DNA from 2 places in the Dorea ammoniilytica genome. Region 1 is predicted to be linked to the other one. Evidence: a T-box and tRNA genes for the amino acid it is inferred to sense, from the RefSeq annotation. Region 1 holds a T-box; the other holds one or more tRNA genes.
The links. A T-box is a leader RNA that pairs with one kind of tRNA and senses whether it is charged. The one in region 1 lies ahead of proS (proline--tRNA ligase), so its partner is inferred to be a tRNA-Pro.
Positions count from the first base shown of each region.

Region 2: it has a tRNA-Pro gene. The T-box ahead of proS (proline--tRNA ligase) is inferred to sense a tRNA for this amino acid. The anticodon was not compared.

Region 1 is NZ_JAOQJV010000017.1:35,476-51,519, reverse strand. It holds gene OCV65_RS11145 (PTS mannose/fructose/sorbose/N-acetylgalactosamine transporter subunit IIC) at 1-550, shown strand, start outside; gene OCV65_RS11140 (PTS system mannose/fructose/sorbose family transporter subunit IID) at 567-1,409, shown strand; gene OCV65_RS11135 (DUF4428 domain-containing protein) at 1,616-2,182, shown strand; gene OCV65_RS11130 (PD-(D/E)XK nuclease family transposase) at 2,253-3,110, opposite strand; gene OCV65_RS11125 (MalY/PatB family protein) at 3,655-4,842, shown strand; gene OCV65_RS11120 (ABC transporter ATP-binding protein) at 4,835-5,617, shown strand; gene OCV65_RS11115 (ABC transporter substrate-binding protein) at 5,766-6,869, shown strand; gene OCV65_RS11110 (ABC transporter permease) at 6,893-7,654, shown strand; gene OCV65_RS11105 (uroporphyrinogen decarboxylase family protein) at 7,767-8,630, shown strand; gene OCV65_RS11100 (corrinoid protein) at 8,650-9,300, shown strand; gene OCV65_RS11095 (methylcobamide:CoM methyltransferase MtbA) at 9,313-10,329, shown strand; gene OCV65_RS11090 (ASKHA domain-containing protein) at 10,322-11,920, shown strand; T-box leader at 12,062-12,274, shown strand; gene proS (proline--tRNA ligase) at 12,426-13,865, shown strand; gene OCV65_RS11080 (CCA tRNA nucleotidyltransferase) at 13,965-15,290, shown strand; gene OCV65_RS11075 (protein kinase family protein) at 15,363-16,044, shown strand, end outside.
Region 2 is NZ_JAOQJV010000002.1:66,454-82,497, forward strand. It holds gene uraA (uracil permease) at 1-1,203, shown strand, start outside; gene OCV65_RS02350 (HlyC/CorC family transporter) at 1,241-2,518, opposite strand; gene murB (UDP-N-acetylmuramate dehydrogenase) at 2,702-3,613, shown strand; gene rapZ (RNase adapter RapZ) at 3,616-4,497, shown strand; gene whiA (DNA-binding protein WhiA) at 4,504-5,412, shown strand; gene OCV65_RS02370 (HPr family phosphocarrier protein) at 5,409-5,663, shown strand; gene OCV65_RS02375 (diacylglycerol/lipid kinase family protein) at 5,804-6,724, shown strand; tRNA gene OCV65_RS02380 (tRNA-Glu) at 6,801-6,872, shown strand; gene fba (class II fructose-1,6-bisphosphate aldolase) at 7,127-8,095, shown strand; gene OCV65_RS02390 (glutamine synthetase III family protein) at 8,356-10,467, shown strand; gene OCV65_RS02395 (DUF1700 domain-containing protein) at 10,611-11,072, shown strand; gene OCV65_RS02400 (hypothetical protein) at 11,324-11,530, shown strand; gene OCV65_RS02405 (THUMP domain-containing class I SAM-dependent RNA methyltransferase) at 11,708-12,859, shown strand; gene rdgB (RdgB/HAM1 family non-canonical purine NTP pyrophosphatase) at 12,894-13,517, shown strand; gene OCV65_RS02415 (metallophosphoesterase family protein) at 13,548-14,027, shown strand; tRNA gene OCV65_RS02420 (tRNA-Pro) at 14,196-14,270, shown strand; tRNA gene OCV65_RS02425 (tRNA-Gly) at 14,278-14,348, shown strand; tRNA gene OCV65_RS02430 (tRNA-Arg) at 14,377-14,450, shown strand; tRNA gene OCV65_RS02435 (tRNA-His) at 14,540-14,613, shown strand; tRNA gene OCV65_RS02440 (tRNA-Gln) at 14,628-14,699, shown strand; tRNA gene OCV65_RS02445 (tRNA-Lys) at 14,711-14,783, shown strand; tRNA gene OCV65_RS02450 (tRNA-Leu) at 14,883-14,963, shown strand; gene OCV65_RS02455 (hypothetical protein) at 15,014-15,814, opposite strand.

The sequences.
Region 1 (16,044 bases):
TGGTAACCTTGATGCAGATACAGCTCTTGCAATCGCAGTTCCGATTGGTCTGCTGGGAACAATCGTATGGTACCTGCGTATGACAATTGACTCTGTATTCGTACACATGGGAGATAAATGGGTTGCAGAAGGTAAGTTCAATAACCTGTACCTGTCAAACGTAATCCTGCCACAGATCTTCTCTGCAATTATCTGTGTAACTCCGTGTACACTGGCTGCATACTTTGGTGCTGACTACATTCAGTCATTCATCGATATGTGTGCTGGTAAGCCACTGCAGATCTTCCAGGTAATCGGTGGATTAATGCCTGCACTTGGTATTGCAATCACACTGCAGTACATCTTCAAAGGCGAGGCTCGTATCTTCCTGTTCTTAGGATTTATGATCGCAACAGTTTCTGGAATGACACTGATCGAGCAGGGTATTGTAGGTCTGATCATGGCTATCATCTACATTCAGCTTGCAGGTGGAAAGACAGCAGTAGCTGCTACAGCTGGAGCACCAGCTGATGGAGCATACGACCCGGATTATGATCCGGATGAAGACTAAGAGGAGGTAGAGCGAAATGGCAAAGAAAGAATGGAAACAGAGATTGATTCCTAAGAAAGCCCTGTTTAGAGCCTCCTTAATCTGGGAGACCTGGGTTCAGACATGTTACAACTATGAGCGTATGATGGGTATGGCATGTGCCCACACATTCCTTCCGGTAGTAAAATACTTATACCCGGATAACAAAGAAAAACAGATTGATGTAATGACTCGTGAGATGGAGTTCTTCAACGTACATCCGGAGTTTGGTTCATGTATCCTTGGTCTGGCTATTTCTCTTGAAGAGGAAAAAGCTATGGGCAACGATATTCCGAACGAATTCATTACAAACATCAAGACTTCCCTGATGGGACCTCTTGCTGGTGTTGGTGATACTATTTGGCAGGGAGTTTTGATCCCGATTCTGCTGGCTCTGTGTATTGATATTACACGTTCCGGTGATGGAAACATCTGGGGAGCAATTATTTACGCAGTACTGATGTTCTTCATTACATATATTTTCTCATATCTTAACTTTATGTTTGGATATAATGCCGGTAGTGAGGCTATCATGGACTTCCTAGAAAAAGGAATTCTGAACAAGCTTCTGAAAGCAGCTTCTATCATGGGTTGTATGGTAATGGGTGGTCTGATCGTTAACTATGTAAAAGTTAAATGTGGTATCACGATTTCTACATCAGGATCAGATTTCTCACTGCAGGAGAGCCTGTTTGACGCAGTACTTCCTAACATTCTTCCACTGGCAGCAACCATGGGTATCTATGGTCTGATGCAGAAGAAATGGACATCTATCAAGATTATTCTGTTAATCGTAGTAGTTGGTGTTGTATGTGGATTCTTCAACATTCTGGTTGCTTAATTGTAACAACGGTTTAAAGAATCAAAAGATATGAATCGAGTAGGAGTAATCCTACTCGATTTTTATCGTTATATCATGTATAATATGGTGATGCTAGTGGAGTGCAAAGCACAAAACAATCCGAAGGAATTCTATAATACGTATTGATTACAGGACTCAATAGTATAAAATGGGAATTACCTCGTTAGAAATGTCAGGAGAGAATTATGGCTGGAAATTGTGATATCTGTGGAGAGAAACTTGGATTTAGAAAATTCCATTGTCAGGATGGTGTGGTATGTAAGAAGTGCTACGCTGTAGTAAGTAATGGATTTACAGAGACCATTACAAAGAAAACACTTGCTGAACTGAAAAAAACATATGAGGCAAATGCGGTTCCGATTGATCTGGGCGAAGATGGTTTTGTAGTTACCCGTAAAATACAGTCGCTGTTACTGATCGATGAGCAGAATAAGAAGTTTTGTATTTCTGGAAATCCGACAGTTTCAAAAGAATACAGCAGACCGGAAATCTATCATTATGAAGATCTGATGGGATATATGCTGATTTGTGAGCCTGAGCTTACACCGGAAGAACTGGTACATCTGAAAGAAGATAAAAAGACGGTTAAGGTTATCAAAAAGCTGAAAGTACGCATGAAGATCAAAGGCGTAGGTATCAAGGATCTGGTGGTACTTGCCAGTCCGGTAAGATCATCAACATATGCATTCCGTAAGTCTTATCAGGTGGCGATGGATATATTGAAAGAATTGAATGCAATTAAAGAAGCATAAAGAATAAAAATGTGCTGTTATACTTGTGATTGTTTGAAATTATGAGAATAACAGCACATTTTTATTTTAACTATTTCACTGGTACACAGTCAGCAGAAAACCATTCCTGAATCATTTGGACACTGACATTCAGAGCCAGGGAAATCTGTTCCAGAGCCATTCCCATATGCTGCAGATTTTTAGCCGTTTCTTTTTGAGTATGCAGGATACCTTGAGCTTCACCAATTAAGATTCCTTCATTTCTTTCTTCTACAATCAGTTCATTTAATTTATCACACATAATATCAACTCCTTTTTGCGTTTCTTTTAGTTCTAGTACCCGTTGTGCCAGAATTTCGCTATGCATATCATGAGGATCAGAGCAATGCAGGTCGTGCATAAGTCTGCCGAGAGTAGTATCATCCTGAAATGATGAATTAACATAGATGATATGTAATTGATCGTGGCATTGCTGGCAGTTTTCTTCAATCGTTCGGTTAATGTGACAGATTGGCAAATTGCAACCAAGCGTGTCATTTTCTGTAATGAAAATGATATAGGTATCAGGTAGTTCATTAGGAACCTGACCGGTTTCCAATGTGTTGGCATCCACTAAGCTGCCGTGATAGCGGGCTCTTTTCAAAGAGGCACCGCTGTCTGCATTCTGAAATTCAATGTTATATTTTCTGCCGGAATTATCTAAGGCTATGCAATCAAGTATGGAAGAACGTCCTTGAAGATTTTTGTAGTCCGCCTGAAGGATCTGGTCTTTTAATTTCAAATTATCCTGATCCATAATGACCTTTAATATGTATTCTGTACAGGCACTGTCTTTTAGAACGTTGCGCATAAAAATATCGTCCATGATAGTGAGGTCTTTTAGAATACTCAGGTAAATTTCACGTTGTTGTAGTAGCGTGCCTGGCTGCAAGGATGTAGCTGTTGACATATAAGAAAATACCTCCGTGTATGAATGGTGAAAGCATTTTCGTTTAGAATAGTATATCATCATAAACGATGCTTTACAATGTGAAAAATGAAGATTACGGTACCTGGTGGAAACAATATAACATAACTATGTGAACTAATCAAGAACTTTATGTTGAAAAATAAAAATAATTTATGTGAATTAAACAGAAATGTAATATAAGAAAATGCTGATGATATCCATTAGGATTACCGCAAAATGATGATTTAAATGGAACATTTCTGCGCGGAGACTAATTATAATTATCTGCTGAAGTAGCGTGTGTTTATAGATGACATCTATTAATAGATGTGAAAAACCTATTATGCACACTCTCTTAAATTTGATATAATTTTTAATAGAAAGAAACAAAAGATTTTAAGTTGTCCTTCCCCCAGCTACTTACACGTATACGGACACCCAGGTGAAAATCATACATGCTATGAGAATATGGAAAAGGACAATTTTTTTGTGTCTTATTTCGGAGAATAAAAACTGAATAAAGGATGTGCAAGGAGTGGAAATGATGGAAGAACTGATATATGTAGACAGACGAAATTCTAACTGTAATAAGTGGGATGGTCAGACGGCAATGTTTGGCGAGGAAGGACTTCACGCTATGTGGGTTGCTGACATGGATTTTAAGATTCCGCAATGTGTTCAGAAAGCATTACATGATTATGTGGATTTTGGAACAGTTGGCTATTATCGGATTCCAGATGGATATTATGATGCATTTATTAACTGGGAAAAGGCACATTTTAATTTTGAAGTAAAGAGAGAATGGCTGCGTTTTGCACCAGGGGTTGTAGCAGCCTTTAACTGGATGCTTCAGATTCTGACAGAGCCAGACGATGCAGTGATCGTAATGACTCCGGTGTATTATCCATTTTTACAGGCAGTAACGAATAACGAACGTAAGCTGATCACATCGGAGCTAGTTAATGAAGATGGTGAATACACAATTGACTTTGAGGATTTTGAAAAGAAAATAATAGACAACGATGTAAAAGCGTTTATTCTGTGCTCACCACATAACCCGGTGGCAAGAGTCTGGACGAAGGAAGAACTCACAAGGATGTTTGAAATCTGTCACAGACATCATGTGTATGTAATCTCCGATGAGATTCATCAGGATTTTGTGTTTGGTGACAAAGTGCAGATACCGTCTTACCAGGCAACAGAGCATTGGGATGAAATGGTTGCAATCACAGCTCCGTCCAAGACATTTAATCTCGCAGGAGGGCAGAATTCATTCATGATCATTGCGGATGAAAAGCTTCGTGCGAGATGGGATGATTTCGCTAAGAGAATCCGTCTGATGACAGGTAATGCGTTTGGGTTTGTGGCTGCGGAGGCGGCTTACAAAGGCGGTCAGGACTGGCTTGATAAAGTAAAGAAGCAGATTGTCGATAACGATCAGTATTTGAGAGAGCTGTTTAAAGAGAACCTTCCGGAGATTGTGGTAACCCCGCTGGAAGGTACTTATCTGGTATGGATTGATCTGCGGGCATATGTGAAGCCGGAAGATACGAGAGAGTTTATACAGAAGAAATGCCGTCTGGCGGTAGACTTTGGAGACTGGTTCGGTGGTGAACAGTTTAATGGATTTATCCGCATGAATCTTGCCACTTCGAGAGAGAATGTAGAGATTGGTGCGAAGCGTATTATGGATGGGATTTTGAAAGAGAGAAAGGCTTTTATACATGAGTAGTATTAAGATTAACAACTTATCATTTGCATATGAAAGTGGCGGCAAATTAATTTTAAAAGATATTAATACGGAGATTGGAGACGGAGAATTTGTCTGCATTCTGGGACAGTCCGGATGTGGAAAAAGTACACTTCTTCGTCTGTTGGCTGGTCTTGAGACGGCAACAGAGGGCGAGATTTTGAATGATGGTGAGGTGATCGGCAACCCGAGCCTCAACAAGGGAGTGGTATTCCAGGATTACGGTCTGTTTCCGTGGATGACAGCAGGTGAAAATATCATGCTGGCATTGAAACAGAAGTTCCCGAAAAGGAATAAAAAGGAATTAAAGGAAATTGCTATCAACATGATAAAAGCTGTTGGATTGGATGAAGCAGTATATAAGAAGCTTCCGAAAGAGCTGTCTGGTGGTATGAAGCAGAGATGTGCAATCGCACAGGCATTTAGTATTGATCCGCCAATCCTGTTGATGGACGAGCCATTTGGCGCATTAGATGCGGTAACTCGTGCAAGACTTCAGGATTTGATCCGAGAACTCTGGGCACAGGAAGAAAAGAAGAAAACGGTATTTTTCGTAACACATGATGTGGATGAAGCCCTTCTACTGGCGAACCGTATTCTGGTACTTGGACAGTCACCGAGTCATATTATTTATGATGTTACGATTCCGGAAGAACAGCATCCGACTCGTGACACATTGTTTGAAAATATGGAAATGATGAAGCTGCGTATGACATTGATCAATCAGATTAACAAAGATGTAACGACGCATATTTAAAATGGTAATGCGTTAGGATGATCGGAGCTGATTTTGGTATATACAGGGACGCCTGTTATATATAATGCATTATCCGAAAACGAATGGAGTAGCTGACCATCGAACGGTAATGTGGTAGGTTTATTTAATTTTTAGAAGGAGAAAGATTATGAAGAAGAGAGTATTAGCAATGGTGTTAGCACTTGGCATGACTTTTGGACTTGCAGGATGTGCTGGCAGTGACAAAGCCGCAGACACAAACGATAAGAAAGAATCAACTGACACAGAATCTAAGGATGAACTTACAACTGTAAAATGGAACTATGGTTCAAGTGGTAACGTTCTGGTAACGATCGCAGAGGAAGAAGGATACTTTGAAGACGAAGGAATCAAGATCGAGCCGGTAGAAGCTACACAGAACATGGATGCTATGGCACTTCTTGCGGCTGGTAAGGTAGACGTAGTATCAAATGCAGGTACATCTAACCCACTTCAGCAGATCGCACAGGGTGTAGACCTTACAATCTTCGGCGGACACATGGTAGAAGGTTGTATGCCGGTTATCGCAAAAGCAGGAACAGAGTGGAACGGTATTGAGTCATTCATCGGTGAGTCTGTGGCTGTAAATCCAAGCTACTTTGCATTCACAGGTGCGGTTATGGATCTTGGATATGACAATCCTCTGGATGTAGTAGACTGGAAAGTATACTCAAGCTATGATGATGCTCTTGTTGCTGTACAGAACGGTGAAGTAAAATACGCTCTTATGGGAACACAGAACAATTATGGTATCAAAGAACTGGTAGACGCTGGCGAGATCGAAATCGTAAGTTACCAGAGTGAGATCATGGAAAACTATTCTTGCTGCCGTATGGTTGGACAGACAGAATGGGTAAATGATAATCCGGATACAGTAAAAGCTATCATCCGCGCATTACTTCGTGCTCAGTCATGGTATGAGGCTAATAAGGAAGAGGCTGTTTCTCTGCATGCTAAGAAGATTGGTCAGGATGATGACTATGTTGCAGCATACATGCTGGATGACGAGCATTACTTTGTAAACGTTGATCCACTTAAGAACAGCGTTGTACGTGCATGGGGCATTCTTGACAAGACAGGATACCTTGGTGATGACTGCCAGATCAACATTGAAGATCATATTAACACAGATCTTTATGAAGAAGCTCTGTCTGAAGCGAAAGATGCTTACGGCGATGAGGCACCGGACTTCTACGATGCACAGCAGAAATTCTTTGAAGAAAATGACAAATAGTATATTTTAGGAGAGATGGGTAAATGAAAACGATTACAGGCTTTGTAAAAAAATATTGGATTACAGCGTTGATCTTCGTCGGATTAGTGTTTACATACTACTATGTGGCAGATGTGAAGAAACTGAATCCGTATTTGTTTCCGGCAACGGAAAAGATTGTGACAGCCTTTATGTCGAACAAGCATGAGATGCTGACAAATATGTTCGCGTCATTCAGATTGCTGATCCCATCTGTGATCATTTCTCTGGTGGTAGCAGTTGTGCTTGGTACAATCATGGGAATGAATAAAAAAATTCGTGAAGTGTTGCATCCGGTAATTTATGCATTTAGTGTAATTCCATCGATTTTGTTATCGCCGTTTGTATTGTTGCTGTCACCGAGTTTGTTTTCAGCATCCGTATTTCTGGTTGTATATAATATTGTATGGGCAACATTATTTGCTACAATTACGGGAATCATGACGATCGATAAGCGTTATCTGGATAAAGCAGCTACGCTGGAACTGACAGGGGTAAAGCGCTTTGTGAAGGTAATACTGCCAGCAGCAAGCCCGTCGATTCTGGCTGGATTTGTAAATTCACTGAGAAGTTCATTTGTAATGCTCGTATTCGCTGAGATGTATGGCGGTGGTTCCGGAATGGGTTATTTTGTAAAAAAGAATTCCGAACTTGGAGTATTTGCAAATACCTGGGTTGGATTTGTATTCATGGTAATTGTATTGGTGGTTGTGATGCAGATATTTGAGAAGATAAAAGAACGTCTGCTCAAGTGGACAATCGACTAAAATATTGTGTAGGAATAAGGCGGGTGTCAGTAATGGCATCTGCCTTTGTTGTAGGAAAATGTTTCCTGGTTTGGTATAATTATTATAATTAATGCAAAAGGCGGTGGGGCTGATGATATCAGATTTTCGTTGTACATTTGATAATGCAATCGGTATTTCTCCGGAGATTACAAACGATTTGAAGCTGTCCTTTCCGGATGCTTATATGCATGCGGATACTATGGCGAAAATCGCACATGCTATGAAGCAAAAAGAAGGAGCAGCTTTTTGCATGCTTCCGTTCTGCCATACAGTTGAGGGAGAAGCGATGGGTGGCATTGTCAACATGGGAGATGGTAATTTGGGTCTGCGGGCAAAGGAATACTGTTGTACCTCTGCGACAGAATTACTGGAACTTCCGGAAATTGATTATTCGAAAGGCCGGATTTATGAGGTGCTTGAAGCGTGTCAGAGACTTCGGGAAGAGGGAGAGCATGTGGCATTGATGATCTCCGGACCATTTACGATATTCAATGTATTGATTGATCCGAAATATGTCTTTAAGGCAATGCGCAAACAGCCGGAACTTATGCAGGATATATTCCAAAGGATAGAAAGAGAATTACTAACCTATATTAAAATTGCTGTTGAGTATGGTGTGGATATGATCAGCTATGCAGATTCATCGGGTGGGGTGAATATTCTCGGACCGAAGATGGCAGAACAGGTAGTGATGGATTTTACGTATGACTTTTTGAAAAAGGCCGTAGAGTTGTTGAATGGAAAAGCAATGCTGTTATTGTGCCCGAAGACTACGCTTGCGTTGATCGGCACAGAGAAAGCCTGTTATGTGGATCATGAATTGCCGGAAGCGATGCGTTACGGCGAAGCTTGTATATCATTGATCGGACAAGTACCAGTGGCAGGACAGATGTGTATTAAGAATATTGATTATCAATTGGAAAATAAAAAGTTCAGAGAAATCAGGCTTTATTAAGCAGAGGGAGGAAAAGCTTATGAGCACAAAGGAAGAACTGTTAAAACGTCTTTCAGAGGGTGTGTTGGAAATGGAGGAAGACGATGTGGCGGAGGCTGCACAGGAATATATCGATGCGGGGTATCCGGCACTGGATGCTATCAACCTGGGGTTGATCGATGGAATGAATCAGGCCAGTGAACTGTTTGAAGAAGAGGAATATTTTGTGACAGACCTGCTTCTTTGCTCAGATGCCATGTATGCGGGAATTAATGTGCTCCGTCCATATTTGCCGGAAGAAAAGAATGATGTTAAGCATAAATGTGTGATTGGAGTTGTGGAAGGAGATACTCACGATATTGGCAAGAACCTGGTCAAGATTATGTTGGAAACAGCAGGTTTTGAAATGATCGATCTTGGCAGGGATGTTCCGCTGCAGAAGTTCGTGGATACCGCGAAGGAAAAAGAAGCGGAATTGATCTGCCTGTCTACGCTGATGACGACGACCATGCCTGGAATGGAAGAAATTATTCATCTGCTGGAAAAGGAAGGACTCCGTGACAAAGTCAAAGTTATGATAGGAGGCGGACCGGTTTCGCAGAATTATGCGGATAAGATTGGTGCAGATGGATATTCGACGACAGCTGTAGAAGCGGTTAAATTAGCGAAACGTCTGTTGGCAATTGCATAAGAGGGAATAAAAGTGAATCCAAAGAAACGATTAAAAATGAGCCTGAACGGAGAGCGTGTAGATCGTCCGCCGTGTATCTGTCCGGGTGGAATGATGAATATGGTTACGGCAGAGTTGATGGAGCGGGTGGGAATCTATCTTCCTGAGGCGCATACGGATGCCAGGAAAATGGCGGATCTTGCGAAAGCAGTATATGAGCAGGGCTGTTTCGAAAACTGTGGTGTTCCATTCTGCATGACTATTGAAGCGGAAGAAATGGGAGCGAGGGTAGATCTTGGTTCTCAGATATATGAACCGCATGTGATAAAATATGCGATTGATTCAGTATCTGATTATGAGAAACTGTCGGGGATCGATCTGACAAAAGGTCGCGCGAAAGTAGTGCTGGATGCAATCAGAATATTGAAAGAAGAAGTGAAAGATATGCCGATCATTGGTAATCTCACAGGACCGATCAGTACGGCGAGTTCAGTTATTGAACCAGTCGTATTTTATAAAGAACTGCGCAAAAAAAATGCAGAGGCACATGCGTATATGAATTTTGTGACCGAGCAGCTGATCGCATTTGGCAGGGCGCAGGTGGAAGCGGGGGCAGATGTCATTACAATCGCTGATCCGAGCGGTACCGGAGAGATTCTCGGACCACGATTTTTTAAAGAGTTTGCAGTGAGGTATATTAATCAACTACTGGACGGACTGGCAGATCTGCATGTGGAGACGATCGTGCACATTTGCGGACACATGAAGAATGTATACAAAGAAGTAAATGAAGTGCACAGCAATGCATTGAGTTTCGATTCGGCGGTGCCGATGATGGATGCGAGAAAGAATCTGGCTGACCGTGTGCTGATGGGAAATGTCAGTACCTATACGTTAGAGTTTGGCAGTGAAGAAGCAGTCAGGAGACTGGCTGGGAACTGCATAAAATGTGGCTCCGATATTGTGTCACCTGCGTGTGGACTCGGCATGAGTTCCCCACTTCGCAATATTCAGGCACTGCTTTCAAGTGTGGAGGAATCTGATGGCTAGAATTGAGATCGTAAATGACGGAACGGTCAGAGAGTGTGCAGAAGGTGCGAATCTGCTGGCAGAATTACTGCGGGCAGGTGCATTTGTGGATAACCCATGCAATGGAACCGGTGTATGTGGAAAATGCAAAGTGCGAATTGTGGATGGAGAGGTGTCGAAAGTATCTGCGACAGAACAGAAATTACTCAGCCGAGAGGAGTTGGCGCAGGGTATCCGTCTGGCATGTATGACATGTGTTTCCGGTGATATTCAGGTTGAATTGCTGCAAAAAGAACGGAAGCATAAAGTCCTTACAGAAGGATATGTTCCGGAATTTGCCCGTGATGAGCATGACGAAGGATACGGTGTTGCGATTGATATCGGAACGACAACAGTTGTTACGTCGCTGGTAGAACTGGCGAGCGGAAGAGAGATTACATCCGCATCTATGATCAATGCGCAGAAGCATTTTGGATTGGATGTGCTGACACGGATCACTTATGAATATGAACATGCAGAAGAGGGCATTGAACAACTCAGATGTGCAATCGTGGATTCTGTAAATGATATGCTTGTACAGGTGTGCAGGGACGAAGGAATTTCAACAGAAGAGATTCTGGAAATAGATATAGCAGCTAACTGTACCATGATGCATATGTTGTTGGGAACGGACGCCAGAAGTATCGGGCGTTCCCCATATCAGCCGGCGTTTTTAGGAGCACAGAAGCGCAGTGCCGGTGAGATCGGTCTGCGCGCTGGTATGGATAACAGTGCGCTGGTATATTGTCTGCCGCAGGTATCTGCGTTTATCGGCGCGGATATTGTGGCAGGAGCCTATGTATGTGAATTGGAAAAACAGAATGGGAATGTTTTGTTTATTGATATAGGAACAAACGGAGAGATCGTTTTGTCACAGAAGGGCAGATTATTATGTTGTTCCTGTGCGGCAGGACCGGCACTGGAAGGTATGAATATCAGTTGTGGAATGCGGGCGGCAGAAGGTGCTATCGAAGATGTGAAGATCACAGAGCATGGAGTAGAGTTTACCTGTATCGATGGAAAAGAACCGGTGGGTATCTGCGGAAGTGGAATTCTGGCAGTGCTGAAAGAACTGATCCGGACAGGACTTGTCAGAAAAAATGGCGCATTTGTCAAAAAAGAAAATATTCCAGAAGAAGATTACCGTTATCCGATGATACGCATGAACGGAAAAAAGAGAGAGTTCCTGATATGCGAGGCACCGGAACTGGTGGTGACACAAGGAGACATCAGACAGGTACAGCTTGCAAAAGGTGCGATTCTGTCAGGTTTTCTGGCGTTGTTAAATAAAGCTGGGATTCGTATGGAAGAACTGGATAAAGTGATGATCGCAGGACAGTTTGGCGCACATCTGCCGGCTGAATCATTAACGGGAACAGGTATTCTGCCAAAAGAGGTGGAGGATAAAATTATCTATGTGGGTAATTCATCCAAGACCGGTGCATATATGACATTACTCTCTGAACAGGTGAAGGAAGAGATGGAAGGGCTCGCTGAACGAATGGAATATATTGAACTTGCGGAGACGGAGGATTATGAGAAGTTATTTGCCGAGAGTATGCGGTTTGTATAGCCAGAGTTCGCATTTTCTAAGCAGATGGTAAGGATTAAAGGGGCAAACTAATCCTCACTTCACCCCTTGACAAACATCTGACTTTCTATTAAAATTACGTTTAACGAAAATATCTGCCGGTAATGATAGTTACAGAAAGCAGAGTTGGTGTTGAAAAGGACTAGTAATCGTGAGGACGTTCCACAGAGAAGAGATTGTTAGCTGAGAGATCTCCGAACCGAGAGACGGTGAACCTGCCTTGGAGCCTCTGTATGAAAGTACAGCGTATGCATTGGCGTTAACGATGTGAAGAGAGAACTGCAATTACATATGCAGTTAATTAGGGTGGTACCGCCGAATGTTTCGGTCCCTTAGCGGGGACAGAAGTGTTCGGCGTTTGTTTTTATTTATCAAGAAAGGTTTTCCCTTTCATGATAGATAAAAACGCTTAACAAAAGTCACGAAGGAATCCCCCTCAACAAGCAGTGGAGCAAGGGCTCTGCGAAGAAAGAAAAGGAGAAGAGATATGGCTAAGGAAAAAATGGTAAAAAGCATTACCTCAAGAGATGAAGATTTTGCACAGTGGTACACAGATGTAGTACGTGAAGCACAGCTTTGCGATTACTCCAGCGTAAAAGGATGTCTGAATTATCTGCCGAACGGATATGCGATCTGGGAGCTGATTCAGTCAGATCTTGACAGACGTTTTAAAGAGACAGGTGTAGAGAACGTAGCACTGCCAATGCTGATCCCGGAATCACTGTTGGAGAAGGAAGCAGATCATATCGAAGGATTTGCACCGGAAGTAGCATGGGTAACTCACGGTGGAATGGAGAGACTTCAGGAGAGACTTTGTATTCGTCCTACATCAGAGACGCTGTTCTGCGATCTGTGGGCAAGAACTGTAAAGTCTTACAGAGATCTTCCAAAGGTATGGAATCAGTGGAATTCCGTTCTTCGTTGGGAGAAGACTACAAGACCATTCCTTCGTTCCAGAGAGTTCCTGTGGCAGGAAGGACATACCATTCATGCAACATATGAAGAAGCAGAAGAACGTACCATTCAGATGTGGCATGTATATGAGGATTTCTATAAAGAGACTATGGCTATTCCTTATGTATCAGGAAGAAAAGCCGAGCATGAGAAATTTGCCGGAGCACAGGATACTTATACAGTAGAAGCACTGATGCATGATGGTAAGGCACTGCAGTCTGCTACCAGCCATTTCTTCGGTAATGGATTCCCGGATGCATTTGATATTAAATACGTAGATAAGAATAACCAGCTGCACAGTGTATATGAGACTTCATGGGGATTATCTACCAGAAGTATCGGAGCGCTGATCATGGTACATGGTGATGATGATGGTCTTGTATTACCACCGCATCTTGCACCGGTTGAATGTCGTGTGATTCCGATTGCTCAGCACAAGGAAGGCGTGCTTGACAAAGCAAATGAACTGTTTGCTGAACTTAAGAAAGCCGGATACAGAGTGAAGATTGATGATTCTGAGAAGAGTCCGGGATGGAAATTCTCTGAGCAGGAGATGCTTGGTATCCCGACACGTATCGAGATCGGACCGAAGGATATTGAGAAGAATCAGGTTGTCGTTGTTCGTCGTGATAACCGTGAGAAGATCGTAGTATCTATGGATGAGATCGCAGTGAAACTGCGTGAGATCCTCGAGACAATCCAGAGTGATATGTATGACAGAGCGAAAGACTTCCTGGATACTCATATTTACACAGCAACCAGTCTGGATGAGATGAAGGAAGAATTCACTAAGAAGCGTGGATTCGTAAAAGCATGCTGGTGTGGAGATCCGGAATGTGAAGGCGAAGTGAAGTATGTAACCGGCGGAGCAGCTACCAGATGTCTGATCGAAGACGAAGAATTTGTATCTGACAAATGTATCTGGTGTGGTAAGCCGGCGAAACACATGGCATACTGGGGCAAATCATACTAAAACGTATTCAAAGATATGTTATGGGAAAAGGGCTGTTTGAAAAAACAGCCTTTTTCTTTTATAATGAAATAAACATGATGAAATGAGAGGAAAAGTTACATGGTTGAAATACAGATTCCTGAAAAAGTAAATAAGATCATTCATACACTTCAGGAACATGGTTATGAAGCGTATGCAGTAGGTGGGTGTGTGAGGGATTCGTTTCTCGGAAGGGAACCAATGGATTGGGATATCACGACATCTGCGATGCCGGAGGAAACAAAGGCATTATTTCCACATACATTTGATACAGGAATCGAGCATGGAACAATCACGGTGCTTCTCGATCACGAAGGCTTTGAAGTGACAACCTATCGTGTGGATGGCAAGTACGAAGACAGCCGTCATCCGAAAGAAGTTATATTTGTCCGCAATCTGCAAGAGGATCTGCTGCGCCGGGATTTTACTATTAATGCGATGGCGTACAATGAAAAAGAGGGGATTGTAGATATCTTTGGCGGTATGGATGATCTGAGAGCAGGCATCATCCGATGTGTAGGCAATGCGCAGGCGAGGTTTTCAGAAGATGCACTTCGTATCTTGCGAGGAATCCGTTTCGCAGCGCAGCTTGGGTTTGAACTGGAAGATGAGACCAGAGAAGGCATGCGGCTGCTGGCACCGACGCTCAGGAAGATCAGTGCAGAACGAATCCAGGTAGAACTGGTGAAGACATTGACTTCGTCAAGACCGGATCTGCTGCGGGAGGCATGGAAGCTTGGCATTACAAAAGAATTTTTGCCGGAATTTGACCTCGCCATGGAGACAACGCAGGAGACTGTTCATCATATGTACACGGTGGGCGAGCATATCCTGCATACACTGCTGGAGGTAAGACCGGATCGGATTTTACGTCTGACGATGCTTCTCCATGATATAGGTAAGCCATATATGAAGACGATGGATGCAGATGGAGTTGCGCATTTTAAGGGACATCCAGAGAAGAGCAGTGAGCTGGCCAATGAGATTCTGCATCGGCTGAAATTCGATAATGATACGATCCGTAAGGTGACGAAGCTGGTGCGTTATCATGATCACAGGATGCCTGTGACTCCTGCACATGTGCGCCGTGCGGTTCATGAGATTGGAGAAGATCTGTTCCTGCTTTATCTGGAGGTGCGCCGTGCGGACGTGGCGGCACAGAGTATGTATCAGCACAAGGAAAAAGTTGCTGATATTGACGGCGTGGAAAAACTCTATCATGAGATTATGGAGAGAAAGGAATGCGTGTCGTTAAAGATGCTGGCAGTGACAGGTAAAGATCTGATCGCTGCCGGAATGAAACCGGGAAAAGAGATTGGTCAGATGCTGGAACATTTTCTGGATCTGGTGCTGGAACATCCGGAACTTAATCAGAAAGAAGAGCTTTTGAAGCGGATAGAGTTATAAGTATAAAGTCATAATAATCCCCCTGCCCTCATACATTGAAAAGAATGGATTGTGAGGTGCGGGGGGATTGTTATGCAGGAATATGAACTGAAAATACTGGATCGCTATGCTTTGAATGTGAAAAGCACCCGGAGAGTCAGGGGTGCATTTTTTTGCGAGGCAGAGGAGGGATTGTTCCTGCTTAAAGAGGCAGGAATATCCGAAAAGCGGGCAGACGCATTATATAAATTAGGGGAAATGTTGATTGCAGCCGGATATCGGGGAATTGATCAGTTGAAGCCGAATGTGGAAGGCGGACTGGTCACCGTCTCAGAAGAAGGCGGACGCTATCTTCTGAAGCGGTGGTTCTCAGCCAGGGAATGTGATGCCAGAAGGACCAGAGAACTTATGATGGGAGCAAAGAATCTTGCAAGACTTCATCTTTTAATGCGTGAACCAACAGATGGTGTGACCATGCAGGACGAAAGTCTGAAACAGATATATGAACGTCATAACAGAGAGCTGCGGAAGGTGAGAAGCTTTGTGCGCAGCCGCAGGACGAAGGATGAGTTCGAACTCCGGTTTCTTCAGGAATATGAGGGCTTGTATCAGTGGGCAGAAATTGCTATGGAGGTACTGCTTGAATCCCGATGTGAGGAACTGTATCAAGACAGTCTGCGCGAGAGGGTAATGGTTCACGGAGAATATAATTATCACAATATTCTGATCTGCACAGACGGAATCGCGACAACGAATTTTGAAAAATTCCGTATTC
Region 2 (16,044 bases), on a different contig from region 1:
ATCCAGCATATGTTTGCAATGTTCGGTGCATCCGTGCTGGTGCCGTTCGTGTTCGGCATTAATCCGGCAATTGTACTGTTTATGAATGGTGTGGGTACATTGATCTTTATGACCGTAACAAAGGGTAAGGCTCCGGCATACTTGGGATCCAGCTTCGCATTCCTGGCACCGGCGGGTATCGTTATCAGCAAGATGGGATATTCGTATGCACTGGGCGGATTCGTAGCTGTTGGATTCTGTGGATGTGTATTATCGTTTATTATTTACAAATGTGGAACAGAATGGGTAGATGTTGTGCTTCCGCCGGCAGCGATGGGACCGGTAGTAGCATTGATCGGACTGGAGCTTTCAAGCTCTGCGGCCAGCAATGCAGGACTTCTGGATGATAAGATCGATATGAAAAATGTAATCGTGTTCATGGTAACGATCGGTGTGGCAGTATTTGGCAACGTATTATTCCGTGGATTCCTTTCTGTTATCCCGATCCTGATCGCAGTTATCGCAGGATATATTGCAGCGCTGTGCTGTGGTATTCTGGATTTCTCGCAGGTAGTTGCAGCACCATGGTTTGCAATTCCGAATTTCCAGATGGCGAAGTTTGATCTGGGCGCGATCCTGATGATACTTCCGGTACTTCTGGTTATTACGTCGGAGCATATCGGACATCAGGTTGTCACTGGTAAGATCATTGGCCGTGATCTGTTGAAAGATCCGGGACTTCACAGATCTTTGTTCGGAGATAACTTCTCTACCATGCTTTCAGGATTGATCGGTTCTGTGCCGACCACTACTTATGGTGAGAATATCGGTGTAATGGCGGTAACAAAGGTGTATAGTGTGCGTGTGATCGCAGGTGCGGCAGTGCTGTCTATTATCTGCTCTTTTGTCGGTAAGCTGTCTATGCTGATTCAGACAATTCCCGGACCGGTAATCGGTGGTATCTCGTTCCTGTTATATGGTATGATCGGAGCATCCGGTATCCGTATTCTGGTAGATTCCAAAGTGGATTATGGTCGTTCACGTAACCTGACACTGACATCGGTTGTATTCGTAACCGGTCTGTCAGGTATTGCTGTGAACTTTGGAGATGTACAGCTTACAGGTATGGTACTCGCATGCGTAGTAGCCATGATCCTGAGCCTGATTTTCTATGTACTGGATAAATTCCATCTGACGAATGATCAGGAAGGATCACAGGAATAAGAGAAGAATATCGAGAAGTAAGAAAAGGAAGCAGGCGTTATTCGCCTGCTTCTTCGTCTTTTTTTTGCTCCGGCAGATACATATGTACCTGCTCGATTCGGTTTTTATCTAATTTTTCGACAATCATGCGGATACCATCTTCGGTAGTGATCTCATCGCCTGCTTCCGGAAGACGATCCAGATGCTCAATAATCAGTCCTCCTACGGAATCATAATCATCGGAAGAAAGGTCAAGATCTAAGCGGTCATTAATCTCTTCCAGATTTGTAGAGCCTTCTACCAGATATTCATGTGGTCCGATCTCTTTGATAAAGTCTTCCTCGTTATCATCATATTCATCTCGGATTTCACCTACAATCTCTTCCAGCAGATCTTCTAAGGTGATCAGTCCGGCAGTCTCGCCATATTCGTCCAGAACAATGGCGATGTTAAATGAAGATTCTCTCATTTCCAGGAGAAGTTCGGAAATGTTCTTATATTCGTAAGTGAAATATGCTTCTCTGAGGATATCCCGCAGATGAAAGTCTTTTTTGTTATCATATAACAGCAGATCCTTCATATTGATCGTGCCGATGACGTTATCGGTGGTGTCCTCAAAGATCGGGAGACGGGTAAATTTGTCTTCCCGGAATATATCGATCAGTTCATCGTAAGTACTGTTCACATCCGCAAATGTCACGTGTACACGTGGCACCATAACATCCTTTGCTTTGGCATCACCAAGGTCGAATACGTTATTGATCATTTCCTTTTCTTCTGATTCGATCACGCCGTCTTCGTGGCTGACATCTACGATCGTACGCAGGTCATTCTCTGTCATCACGTTCGTGTTGGCATTCGGATCAACGTGCATGATCCGAAGAATAATATTGGCCAGGCCATTGACAATGAAGATTACCGGAGTCATCAGACGGATAAAAATACTGATGACCGGGGCATAGAGAAGAGAAATCTTCTCAGAATGTATCGTGGCCATGGTCTTTGGCGTAATCTCGCCGAAGAGCAGGATCAGCAGGGTAAGGATACCGCTGGCAATTGCTACCATAGAACCGCCCAGCCCATAAGCTAAGGAGGTGGTCAGTGATGCGGCAGACAGGTTCACAATGTTGTTGCCAATCAGGATGGCGCTTAAGAACTTCGCCGGATCATCTGTGATTTTTAGTAAGGTTTTTGCCCGCGCATTGCCATCATCAGCAAGGCTGCGGATTCGGATTCTGTTGACGGTGGTCATTGCGGTCTCTGCGGATGAAAAAAATGCAGAGAGAAAAAGTAATACTAGCAATATAATCAACTGTATGACGTCACTCGAGTCCAATGATATGTTCACTCCTTCTTGTGATTAAAATTTGTACAGCATTGCTGTACATAACATTGGAATTAATATACCTTATTTCTGGGAATAATGCAAGTGTAGAAGTGGCGATTTGACAGGCGTTACTTTACATTGCAATCCTTTTAGTGTATGATTTACAATGAATAAAAAAGAGGGGTAAATGCGATGAACGAGATTTTATATAAAAGATTATGTGAGGCAGTTCCGGCGGACAGAGTGCTCATAAATGAGCCAATGAAAAAGCATACGACATTTCGGATCGGAGGTCCGGCCGATTATTTTGTGATACCTGTTTCGTGGGAAGAAGCAGAGCTGGTGATCAGCATTTGTAAAGAGTTTCAGACACCTTATTATATAATAGGAAATGGAAGCAACCTTCTGGTATCTGACCAGGGTTATAGAGGTGTGATCATACAGTTATATAAAGAAATGAGTCAGGTAGAGGTAGAAGGAAATGTGATCCGTGCACAAGCGGGAGCATCGCTGGCACGTATTGCAGGAGCAGCGTTGGAAGCAGGACTTACCGGATTTGAATTTGCAGCAGGAATTCCAGGTACACTTGGCGGTGCGTGTGTGATGAATGCGGGTGCTTATGGCGGTGAGATGAAGGATGTACTGGTGCGCGTGACAGTGCTGGATGAGGATGATAAGATTCATGTAATTGAGAAAGATGATCTGGAACTTGGATATCGTACCAGCATCATTGCGAAGAAAGGCTATACGGTACTTGGTGCAGAAATTGAACTGCGGGAAGGCGAGAAAGAAGCTATTCGTGCACTGATGAATGAACTGAAAGAGAAGCGAGTGACCAAACAGCCATTAGAATATCCAAGTGCCGGAAGTACCTTTAAGAGACCGGAAGGATATTTTGCGGGAAAACTTGTGCAGGATGCGGGATTGCGTGGATTTCGCGTGGGTGATGCCATGGTATCAGAGAAACACTGCGGATTTGTCATTAATGCAGGTGAGGCGACAGCTGCGCAGGTGGATGAACTGATGAAACAGGTGTCGGCAAAAGTCAGAGAGCAGTTTGGCGTGACACTGGAGCCGGAAGTTAAGAGACTGGGAGAGTTTTAGGAATGAGATTTGTTATCGTTACAGGAATGTCGGGGGCAGGGAAAAGCTCCGTATTGAAAATGTTGGAAGATGTGGGTTATTTCTGCATGGATAATCTGCCGGTATCATTGGTGCCAAAGCTTACAGAACTTTTGTCCATGCCGAATTCTTCTATTGATAAAGTGGCTCTGGGGATGGATATCCGAAGTCGGTATGGAGCTGGTGATCTGGGTGAAGCTCTGGATCAGCTGGATGAGAGGAACGTGGCTTATGAAGTGCTTTTTCTGGATGCAAAGGATAATGTACTGATTAAGCGCTATAAAGAGACCAGGAGAAGTCATCCGCTGTCAGGAACCGGACGCGTGGACCAGGGGATTGCCGAAGAACGACGGTTACTTGTGCCATTGCGGAATCGGGCGGATTATATTCTGGATACCAGCAGACTGTTGATACGGGATCTGAAACGTGAGATCACCAGCATTTTCGTGGAAGATAAGCAGTACAAGAATCTGTACATTACAGTGCTTTCGTTTGGATTCAAGTATGGTATTCCGAGTGATGCAGATCTGGTCTTTGATGTACGTTTTCTGCCTAACCCTTATTATATAGAAGAACTCCGACCGAAGAACGGTAATGATAAGGAAGTGCAGGACTATGTTATGCAGAATGAGAAGACCGGTCAATTTTTAAATAAGCTGACGGATATGATCAGTTTCCTGATTCCGAATTATATAGCGGAAGGTAAGACACAGCTGGTTATTGCGATCGGATGTACCGGAGGCAAGCACAGGTCAGTTACGATAGCCAATGCGCTGTATGGCGCACTGGAACAGTCGGAAGGAGACTACGGTGTGAAGATTGAACACAGAGATATAGAGAAAGATGCCATTACAAAGGCAAGGTAGGTTGATATGTCATTTTCGAGCAAGGTGAAAGAAGAGCTGGCAGAGCAGATTCCGGTGGCAAGACATTGTATGCTGGCGGAACTTGCGGCGATTACAGCAATATGCGGTCGTACAGAGACCGATGAAGCGGGAGAGAAGATCGTTCATATTCATACGGAAAATGCTGCCGTAGCGAGAAAATACTTTACATTACTGGAAAAAACATTTAATATAGGGAGTGAAGTTTCTGCGTATACTTCTGTTCGGAGTAATCCGGAAAAAGGAAGTAATATTTACTATCTCCTTGCTCAGGGCGAGGGGTTACAAGCAGTTCTGAATGCGTCAGTGCAAGCGGTATGCTGTAAGAGAGCATATCTTCGGGGGGCATTTCTGGCAGCGGGTTCTATAAGTGATCCGAGCAAGTCTTACCATTTCGAGATTGTATGTAATACAGAAGAGATGGCAGACTATTTACAAGGGTTGATGATCGGATTTGATATGGAAGCGAAGATTGTCAGACGCAAGAAGAATTACGTAGTATACTTAAAAGATGGAGCCGGCATTGTGGATATGCTGAATGTCATGGAAGCGTATGTTGCGTTGATGGAACTTGAGAATGTCCGCATTCTCAAGGAGATGCGTAATTCAGTGAATCGTAAGGTGAATTGCGAGACAGCTAATATCAATAAGACAGTATCGGCTGCAGTGAAGCAGATGGAGGATATCGTGTTTATCCGGGACACCATAGGCTTTGAACATTTGCCGGAAGGATTACAGGATGTTGCCCTTACACGTCTTGCATATCCAGAGGCGACACTAAAGGAACTGGGGACGTTGCTTAAGACACCGGTCGGCAAGTCCGGCGTGAATCACCGCCTCAGAAAATTAAGTGATATGGCAGAAAAGATAAGGGATAATCAGGGAGGGACAACATGATTAAAAAACCGATTACTCTGAAACTGCGGGACGGTCTGGAAGCGAGACCGATCGCTTTGTTAGTACAGGAAGCCAATCAATATTCAAGTACAGTGTACATTGAAGTTGAGAATAAAAAGATTAATGCGAAGAGCATTATGGGCATGATGAGTTTACAGCTTGGTAATGGAGAAGAACTTACGGTAGTTGCAGATGGCGATGATGAGGCAGATGCAATTCAGGGTGTAGAGAAGCTCCTGGTGACAGAATAATAATACATAGACAAAAAAGGGATGTATCGATAGATGCTCCCTTTTATTATATGTAATGCCAGGGGACGAAGCACGGAATAATCCGCAGGCATTACAATTATAGTGGATAGAATCAAACATTCAGAAGGAGGAAACTTGTAATGAAGAGAATGTTATTTGTATACAATCCACATGCAGGGAAAGGACTTTTGAAGCAGAAGTTATCTGAGATTGTGGATATTTTTGTGAAAGCAGAATATGAAGTCGTGATCTATCCGACGCAGGCATATAGGGATGCATATCGTAAGATCACAGAGATGACAGAGGATTATGATCTGGTCGTCTGCAGTGGTGGTGATGGAACGATTGATGAGGTGGTAACCGGCATGATGGAACGTGAGCATAAGATTCCGGTAGGATATATCCCAACAGGCACTACCAATGACTTTGCCAATAGCCTGAAGATTCCGAAAGATTTCCTGGCGGCAGCGGATAATGCGGTACATGGAAGTGCATTTCCATGTGATATCGGTCAGTTTAATGATGACGTATTCGTATATATTGCTGCGTTTGGACTGTTTACCGATGTGTCTTATGAGACAAAGCAGGAGATTAAGAATGTGCTGGGACATCTTGCGTATGTGTTGGAAGGCGCGAAACGTCTCTTTAATGTACCATCTTATAAGATCAGAGTAACGCATGATGATGAAGTGATCGAGGACGAATTTATCTATGGTATGGTGACCAATTCCAGATCTGTTGGTGGATTCCGTAATATGATCGGTAAAAATGTCAAGTTTGACGATGGTGTATTTGAAGTAACGTTGATCCGCCGCCCGAAGAATCCAATTGAACTGCAGGAGATCATCGCTGCACTTCTGATCGAGCAGGTAGATACTAAGCATATGTATTCTTTTAAAGCAAAGAAGATCACCTTTGAGTCACTGGAAGAGATTCCGTGGACACTCGATGGAGAATACGGTGGAAGTCATGATATGGTAGAGATTATGAACCAGAATAAAGCGATGGAATTAATGGTCCCGTCTAAATATGTCGACGAATTGTCGGAGGATGAAAAATAAATTAAAAAAAATTCACTTTCCTCTTGCATTTTGAATTAATATTTGATATATTAATTGAGCACGAGTTAAGTGACACGGCTCCGTGGTCAAGCGGTCAAGACGCTAGCCTCTCACGCTGGAATCCGGGGTTCGATTCCCCGCGGAGTCACTGATTAACCTGATGATCGAATGGTCATCAGGTTTTTTTGCTTTACAGGAAATTGCTTTCCTGTAAAGTAAAAAACGCTCCGCGAGGATACGCACACTGACGAAATGTCAGGAAAGTGACGCTGAACGAATTGGAGTGAAATGGATTTAACTCAACGAAATTACATTTATGATTGAGTTTTTAAAAGAAGTAGGCTATAATGTACACGTATTAAACATTAGCTAAGAACATTTTAAGGAAAGAAGGTAAAAGTTATGGGATTGGTAACAACAACCGAAATGTTTAAGAAAGCTTATGATGGCGGATACGCAATCGGTGCTTTCAATGTTAACAACATGGAGATCGTTCAGGGTATTACAGAGGCAGCCGGAGAGCTGAAGAGCCCGGTTATCCTTCAGGTATCTAAAGGTGCTCGTGCATACGCTAACCACACATACCTTGTTAAATTAGTAGAGGCAGCAGTTCAGGAGAATCCAGAGATTCCGATCGCTCTTCACCTGGATCACGGTGATAGCTTTGAACTTTGCAAGAACTGTATCGATGGTGGATTTACATCAGTTATGATCGATGCTTCTTCTAAGTCATTCGAAGAGAATATCGCTATTACAAAGCAGGTAGTTGAATATGCTCATGCTCATGGTGTAGTAGTAGAGGCTGAACTTGGAACACTTGCAGGTGTTGAGGATGAAGTAGTAGTTGAGCATGGTAAAGAAAGCTATACACGTCCGGAAGAAGTAGAAGAATTTGTAACAAGAACAGGATGTGATTCCCTTGCAATTGCTATCGGAACATCACACGGTGCATACAAGTTCAAAGCTTCTCAGTGCACAAGAAATGCTGATGGTATCCTTGTACCACCTCCGCTTCGTTTTGACGTTCTGGAAGAGTGTACAAAGCGTCTGCCAGGATTCCCGATCGTACTGCACGGTTCTTCTTCAGTACCACAGGAATTCGTTAAGATGGTTAACCAGTATGGTGGAAATATGCCAGATGCTATTGGTATTCCAGAGGACGAGCTTCGTCACGCAGCTGAACTGTCAGTATGTAAGATCAATATCGACTCAGATATCCGTCTTGCTATGACAGCTAATATCCGTAAGCACTTCGTAGAGCATCCAGATCACTTTGACCCACGTCAGTATCTGAAACCAGCTCGCCAGGCTGTTAAGGATATGGTTGCTCACAAGATCACTAACGTACTTGGAAGTGCTGGTAAAGCCTAAATCACAAGAATGTTATAATTTTTTGCTTGCATTTTAAAAAGTATTGATATATACTTACAGGCATAACAAGAACGAAGGCGTTCCGACTAAGGTTGGAGCGCCTTTTTATATCATGCGATCATCGGGGCTCGCTTTTATAAAAATGCCGGTACACAGTGCCGGGCGTTCTTGGTATAAAGCACTTGCGTAAACAGAAAGTTTGCTATATTATAAGAGGCAAGGGTTCCTGTTTGGACAAAGAAAGGAAAGGAAACAAGAATATGAGTGATGTAATAAACGTAGCAGAAATATTTGGTGAAGATGTATTTAACGATACAGTGATGCAGAGCCGACTTCCTAAGAAAGTGTACAAGGATCTTAAGAGAATGATCCAGGAGGGTCAGGAATTGGATCTGGCTACCGCTGATGTCATTGCGCATGAGATGAAAGAGTGGGCGATTGAGAAGGGAGCTACTCACTACACTCATTGGTTCCAGCCATTGACAGGTGTTACAGCAGAGAAGCATGATTCATTTATTTCAGCACCGATGGAGAACGGAAAGGTGCTTATGAATTTCTCCGGTAAAGAACTGATTAAGGGTGAGCCGGATGCGTCTTCTTTCCCATCAGGCGGTCTTCGTGCTACATTTGAGGCAAGAGGATATACAGCATGGGATTGTACATCACCTGCGTTTGTAAGACATGATGCAGCAGGCGCAACACTGTGTATTCCTACAGCATTTTGCTCCTATACAGGAGAGGCGCTGGATCAGAAGACACCACTTCTTCGTTCCATGCAGGCAATCAATGAACAGTCACTGAGACTTCTTCGTCTCTTTGGCAATACAACGGCTAAGAAAGTAATTCCTTCCGTAGGACCGGAGCAGGAGTACTTCCTTGTAGACGCTGAAAAGTTCATGCAGAGAAAAGACTTGATCTATACAGGACGTACACTGTTTGGAGCAATGCCTCCGAAAGGACAGGAACTGGATGATCATTATTTCGGAACCATCCGTCAGAGAATTGCAGGATTCATGAAGAATGTCAATGAAGAACTCTGGAGAGTTGGCGTAACAGCTAAGACACAGCACAACGAAGTAGCGCCTGCACAGCACGAGCTTGCGCCGATTTATGCAGAGTGTAATGTGGCAGTTGACCACAACCATCTGGTAATGCAGACATTGAAGAGAGTTGCGTGCCAGCACGGTATGAAGTGTCTGCTTCATGAGAAACCGTTCGCAGGAGTGAATGGCTCCGGCAAGCACAACAACTGGTCTATCACTACAGATGATGGTAAGAACCTGTTGGATCCAGGTAAGACACCTCACGAGAACCTGCAGTTCCTGCTTGTACTTACATGTGTTCTGAAAGCAGTAGATGATCACGCAGCACTGCTTCGTGAATCTGCAGCTGATCCGGGTAATGATCACAGACTGGGAGCTAATGAAGCACCACCGGCAATTATTTCCGTATTCCTTGGCGAACAACTTGAAGATGTGCTGGAGCAGATCATTGAGACTGGCTCAGCAACACATAGTTTAAAGGGCGGCGTTCTGGAAACAGGAGTAGATACACTTCCTGACCTTGTTAAGGATGCTACAGACCGTAACCGTACATCACCGTTTGCATTTACCGGTAATAAATTCGAATTCCGTATGGTAGGATCAAGAGATTCTATTGCATCACCGAATATCGTGCTGAACACGATCGTTGCAGAAGCATTTTCAGAGGCATGTGACGTACTGGAGAAGGCAGATGATTTTGATAAAGCACTGAGTGAACTGATTACGAAGTATGCAACTGAACATAAGAAAATTATTTTCAATGGTGATGGATATTCTGATAACTGGGTAGAAGAAGCTGAGAAGCGCGGACTTCCGAATATCAAGTCTATGGTTGAAGCAATCCCGGCACTGGAAGCAGAGAAGACGATCAAGGTATTTGAACAGTTCCATGTATTTACGGAGGCTGAGCTCAGATCTCGTGTAGAAATCAAGTATGAGAACTATGCGAAGGTAATCAATATCGAAGCAAAGACAATGATTGATATGGCAAGCAAGCAGATCATTCCGGCAATCATTAAGTACACCAAGACGTTGGCAGACACGGTTGTTGCTGTTAAAGCAGCAGGTGTAGATGCAAGCGTACAGGTAGAGACACTGACAGAAGTAAGTGTACTTCTTAAAGAAGCAAAAGAAGCACTTGCAGCACTGATCAAGGTGACAGATGAAGCAGCAACCAAAGAAGAAGGCGAAGAACAGGCTAAATTCTTCAAGTTCACAGTATTCCCGGCTATGGAAGCACTTCGTGCACCGGTTGATAAGCTGGAGATGATCGTGGATAAGGAAGCATGGCCAATGCCATCATACGGTGATCTGATGTTTGAAGTATAAAATTTAGAAAAACATTACAATTTCTTAAGAGCCTTGCGCTTGGAATCCATGGACAGGTATGGTATTCTAAGTGCAAGGTTTTTGTTATGATTATAAACATAGTTTTTAAAGCCGTGATAGTGGATGAGTAAAAGGAGAGTCCGATGATGACGAAAAATGAATTCATGATAAAATTGCAGGAAGCACTGGAGAACGATCTGGATGCGTCGGCGGTGCGTGATAATGTAAATTATTACAGTAATTATATTGATGACGAGATACGTAAAGGTCGCAGTGAAGAAGAGGTACTGGACGAGCTGGGAGATCCATGGGTGATTGCACAGTCTGTGATTGATATGTCCGCTCAGAAGAATGTGACAGAAGATTACGGTGGCAGCTATCGAAGTGCCGGAAGATCGTCAGAACGTCAGGAGAGTTCTTATAATGTTCATGGCTATACGATTGGAAGCTGGTGGCAGAAGCTGCTTCTGATACTTGGGATTATTGGAATTGTATTGATTGTTGTAGCGGTGATCGGAGGAATCATCTCGTTGGTAATGCCAATCGTGATACCGGTTTTGGTAGTGATTCTGCTAGTGAATTTTATCAGAAGGCTGAAAGAATAGGCGAAAAAAGAATAGAAAAGTAAAAGACCGATGGGGGAGCCATCGGTCTTTTGAGGGGAGTATAAATAATTAATAAGGGGTTGTAGAAAGGCTTGCTTTCTACATGATTTAGTATAATATAGCGCGTCGCAAAATGCAAGAAAAAATTAAGATTTTTTTAAAATAAGTAATATTCCGGATATGGATGTATAGTCTGCCGAAAAACGGCAACAATAAGCCTTGTAATCATTAAGGATTAGGAGGAAAAAGTCATGGCAAATAACCAGAATTCTTCAAATCAGAATGCATCAAACAGAAATGCATCTGATCGTAATGCATCAAACCGCAATGCGTCCAACAGAAACGCATCCAATAAGAATGCATCCAACAAAAATGCATCCAACAGAAATGCATCCAACAGAAATGCGTCCGATTGCAATTCGTCAGACAGAAATGGTATGAATTACAGCGACAGATAGTAAGATGTGAAAGGAACCGGTGTGTGAAACACACCGGTTCTTACGCTGTGAGAGGAAATTGGATATGGAATAAGCGGGAAAATAAGCGGCCAGCTTTCTTGACAAGTATGCTCTGCTACAAGTAATATGAATAGGTAATAACAGTAACCAGATAGTGATACATAAATGAGGAAATATATGAAGAAAATGGAATTGATCGCTCCCTGCCATTTTGGGTTGGAAGCGGTATTAAAGAGAGAAATTCTGGATCTGGGTTATGAGATCTCAGAAGTGGAAGATGGAAGAGTGACATTTTATGGTGATGCGGATGCAATCTGTCGTGCCAATATTTTCCTGCGCACAGCAGAGCGTATTCTGTTGAAGGTGGGGAGCTTTCGGGCGGTAACATTTGAAGAGTTATTTGATAAAACAAAAGAACTTCCGTGGGAAGATTATATTCCACAGAATGGCAAATTCTGGGTGGCAAAAGCGGCTTCAGTTAAGAGTAAGCTGTTCAGCACATCAGATATTCAGTCCATTATGAAGAAAGCCATGGTGCGCAGAATGCAGGAACGTTACTGTGTAGAGTGGTTCCCGGAGAACGGTGCGTCTTATCCGATCCGCGTATTTTTAATGAAGGATATCGTAACGGTAGGAATCGATACCACAGGTATTTCGCTACATAAGCGAGGATATCGCGAGGTGTCTGGTAAAGCGCCGATTACAGAAACGCTGGCAGCAGCGCTGATCATGCTGACACCGTGGAGAAAAGATCGTATTCTGGTAGATCCGTTTTGTGGAAGCGGTACATTTCCGATTGAAGCGGCTATGATGGCGGCTAATATTGCTCCGGGTATGAATCGGTCATTTTTGTCTGAAAAATGGGATAATCTGATTACTAAAAAGAACTGGTATGATGTGATCGATGAGGCTAATGATATGATCTGTGATGATGTAGAAGTGGACATTCAGGGATACGATGTGGATTCTTCTGTGATCAAGATTGCCAGAAGAAATGCGAGAGAGGCTGGAGTGGATCATCTGATCCATTTCCAGGAGAGGGATGTAAAGGATCTGAATCATCCGAAGAAATATGGGTTTATTATTACGAACCCGCCGTACGGAGAACGTCTGGAAGATAAGAAGGATCTGCCGGATCTGTATCGTGCGTTTGGAGAAAGCTTCAAAAGACTTGATTCCTGGTCTGCGTATATGATTACAAGCTACGATGATGCGGAACGGTATTTTGGACGAAAAGCGGATAAGAACCGTAAGATCTATAATGGTATGTTGAAGACTTATTATTACCAGTTCCTGGGGCCAAAGCCACCGAAGCGGAAAGAAAAATAGATAATAATTATAGAAAGAATGGTTAAAGAAAGTTATGGGAAAGATAATATTTGCAACAGGAAATGCGCATAAAATGGTCGAAATACGTATGATTCTTGCGGATCTTGGCATGGAGATTCTGTCACAGAAAGAGGCAGGGATTCAGGCTGATGTGGTAGAAGATGGAAGTACTTTTGAGGAAAATGCGATGATCAAGGCAACGGAGATCGCGAAGATTGCCAGTCAGATGCCAGAATATGCAGATGCTATTGTGATGGCGGATGATTCCGGATTGGAGATTGATTATCTGAATAAAGAGCCGGGTATCTATTCTGCACGTTATATGGGAGAAGATACTTCTTACGATATTAAAAATCAGGCACTTCTGGACCGATTGGACGGCGTAGAAGATGCGAAACGTACAGCGCGCTTTGTATGTGCCATTGCAGCTGCATTTCCGGATGGAAGTACAGAAGCGGTGCGCGGTACGATGGAAGGCATTATCGGACACGAGATTGCAGGAGAGAACGGATTTGGTTATGATCCCATCTTTTATTTACCGGAATATGGATGTACCAGTGCAGAACTTGCGCCGGAAAAGAAAAATGAACTCAGCCATCGTGGTGAAGGACTTCGGAAAATGCGTGCGGTCATTGAAGCACGTAATGCGGTTAAGTAGGTTGAGTGATAGAAGGGACAGACAGTATATATGAAAATATTGATTGTTAGTGATACCCACAGATATCTGGGTAATCTGCAGACGGCACTGGAAGAGGAAGAGCCAGTTGATATGTTGATTCATCTGGGGGACATCGAGCATCAGATGGCAGATGTGATTCAGATGGCAGGATGTCCGGTACATATGATTGCAGGGAATAATGATTTTCTCTGTAATCTGCCGGAAGAGGAAGAATTTGAAATCGGCAGCTATCACGTATGGATCACACATGGGCATCGATATGGTGTAAGCTTCGATACAGAAGAGATTAAGGAAGAAGCACGGATACTCGGTGCAGATATCGTAATGTTTGGCCATACGCATCGTCCGCATCTGGAGGAAGAGGAAGACCTTATCGCGTTGAATCCGGGTAGTATGACCTATCCAAGACAGAGCGGCAGACAGCCGAGCTACATGGTAATGACATTGGACAAAGAGGGAAAGGCATCCTTTGAGATAAAGTATTTGTAAGAACAGTAATATGAACAGGGTGAATGTGGGCAGGATGCCTGCGTTTACCTTGAAAAACTCCGCCGAAAAAGAAAAAATAAAAAAACTTAAAAAAGTTGTTGACATTTAGAAAAACATGCCCTATAATACATATTGTGTCACGGAGATGACGCAACATAAAGAAAACATCGGGGTGTGGCTCAGCTTGGCTAGAGCGCCTGGTTTGGGACCAGGAGGTCGCAGGTTCGAATCCTGTCACCCCGATACTTATGCGGGTGTAGTTCAATGGTAGAACACCAGCCTTCCAAGCTGGATACGTGGGTTCGATTCCCATCACCCGCTTTCTTAATCCGTAAAGGGTTAAGAATGTGAGTCTGTAGCTCAGCTGGATAGAGCAACGGCCTTCTAAGCCGTAGGTCGAGGGTTCGAATCCCCCCAGGCTCGTTGACGCGTTCAAAACGGTCATACTTGATGAACGGGTCAGTCCCAGAGCCTTGGCGTAATGAGCTGGTAGATGGACTTGATAGAATATGGTGGGTATAGTGCAGTTGGTTAACGCGTCGGATTGTGGTTCCGAAGATCGTGGGTTCGAGTCCCACTACCCACCCTTTTTTCTTTTAATGGGCTATCGCCAAGCGGTAAGGCACAGGACTTTGACTCCTGCATTCGTTGGTTCGAATCCAACTAGCCCAGTTATTTAATAGGGGCGTGTAGCTCAGGTGGTAGAGCACTTGACTTTTAATCAAGTTGTCCGGGGTTCGAATCCCCGCACGCTCACTTAAAAGAAAGCGCACACTATAACAGGTGTGTGCTTATTTTTCTATTATTAGCTCTGTTGAATAAGAGTACAGAGCGTTGAATAGTTATATTGTATACGCGGATATGGCGGAATTGGCAGACGCGCCAGACTTAGGATCTGGTGTCACCGACGTGCAGGTTCAAGTCCTGTTATCCGCACTAGAAAACGCAGTATGAGAAGTGATTTTCCATACTGCGTTTTTTATGTGCTATCGTATTACAAATCTTCTTATCAGGCAACTGATCGCTCCTGCGATGCAGATCGGAAGCAGCTTCTGGCAGAGACTTCCATACACCATCAGGCCGCCCTGTAATCCTTCCAGTGCTTCCGGAGATACCGGGATCATGCTGTATAGAATATAGGACAGGAAAGAAGTAACACCAATGAAGAGAAATGAGAATAATCCCCGTCCGGTATCTTGGTTCTGCCCATTATGCCCTTGCTTGCCGCGTCCCATCAGTACCCAGAAAAAGGTAATGATTTCGTAAAAAATGAGAACTCCGGCGGTGCCGAGATATGCCATTAATATATAATTCTTCTCTTCCGTAATCAACAGAGGATTACCATATGTACTGCAATTTTTACCAAAAGTAGATGCCAGTAGACAGATGATCCCTGCAATCAGGATCAAGGTAGCTGCTTTTAATATCATATTCAGTATCTTAAAGATTAGTCGAGTACCGGTCTTGGCTGCTTTGGCAGCCGGTGATACGACATTTGGAAGGCTGTGCTTTTTCTTGGACTTTTTAGAATCCTTTCGTTTGGACGACTTGGAATTGTTACGTCTGTTGTCGTAGTCATCATCATCAATATCGTAATCATCATCGATGTCATAGTCGTCATCAAATTCGTCGTCATAGTAATAATCATCCGGCTCGTCATCGTCTTCTATAAAACTGTTTTTCAGAAGATCATCCAGGTCGTCTTCATAGATTACTTCAAAATCATCATCAAAAAAATCCTGCGTATCGTTTTTTAGATTTTTACGTCTGTCTTTTATCTTTGCCATTATATAAATCCCCCTTATTCCAATCTATTTTAAAATGTGTATGCACGAGACACAATAGATGTCACAGAATTTTCATGAAGACATAAGGAAATCTTCAGAAATGATGATTTTGGCAAATGTTTGTGGAAGTGCTGTGCGAATTGTCAGAAAAATATATTCTCTTACGGTGATATGCTTGCGTAAACAGGGGAAACTGGTATAATGTTAGCATAAATGTGTAAATGTAGAGT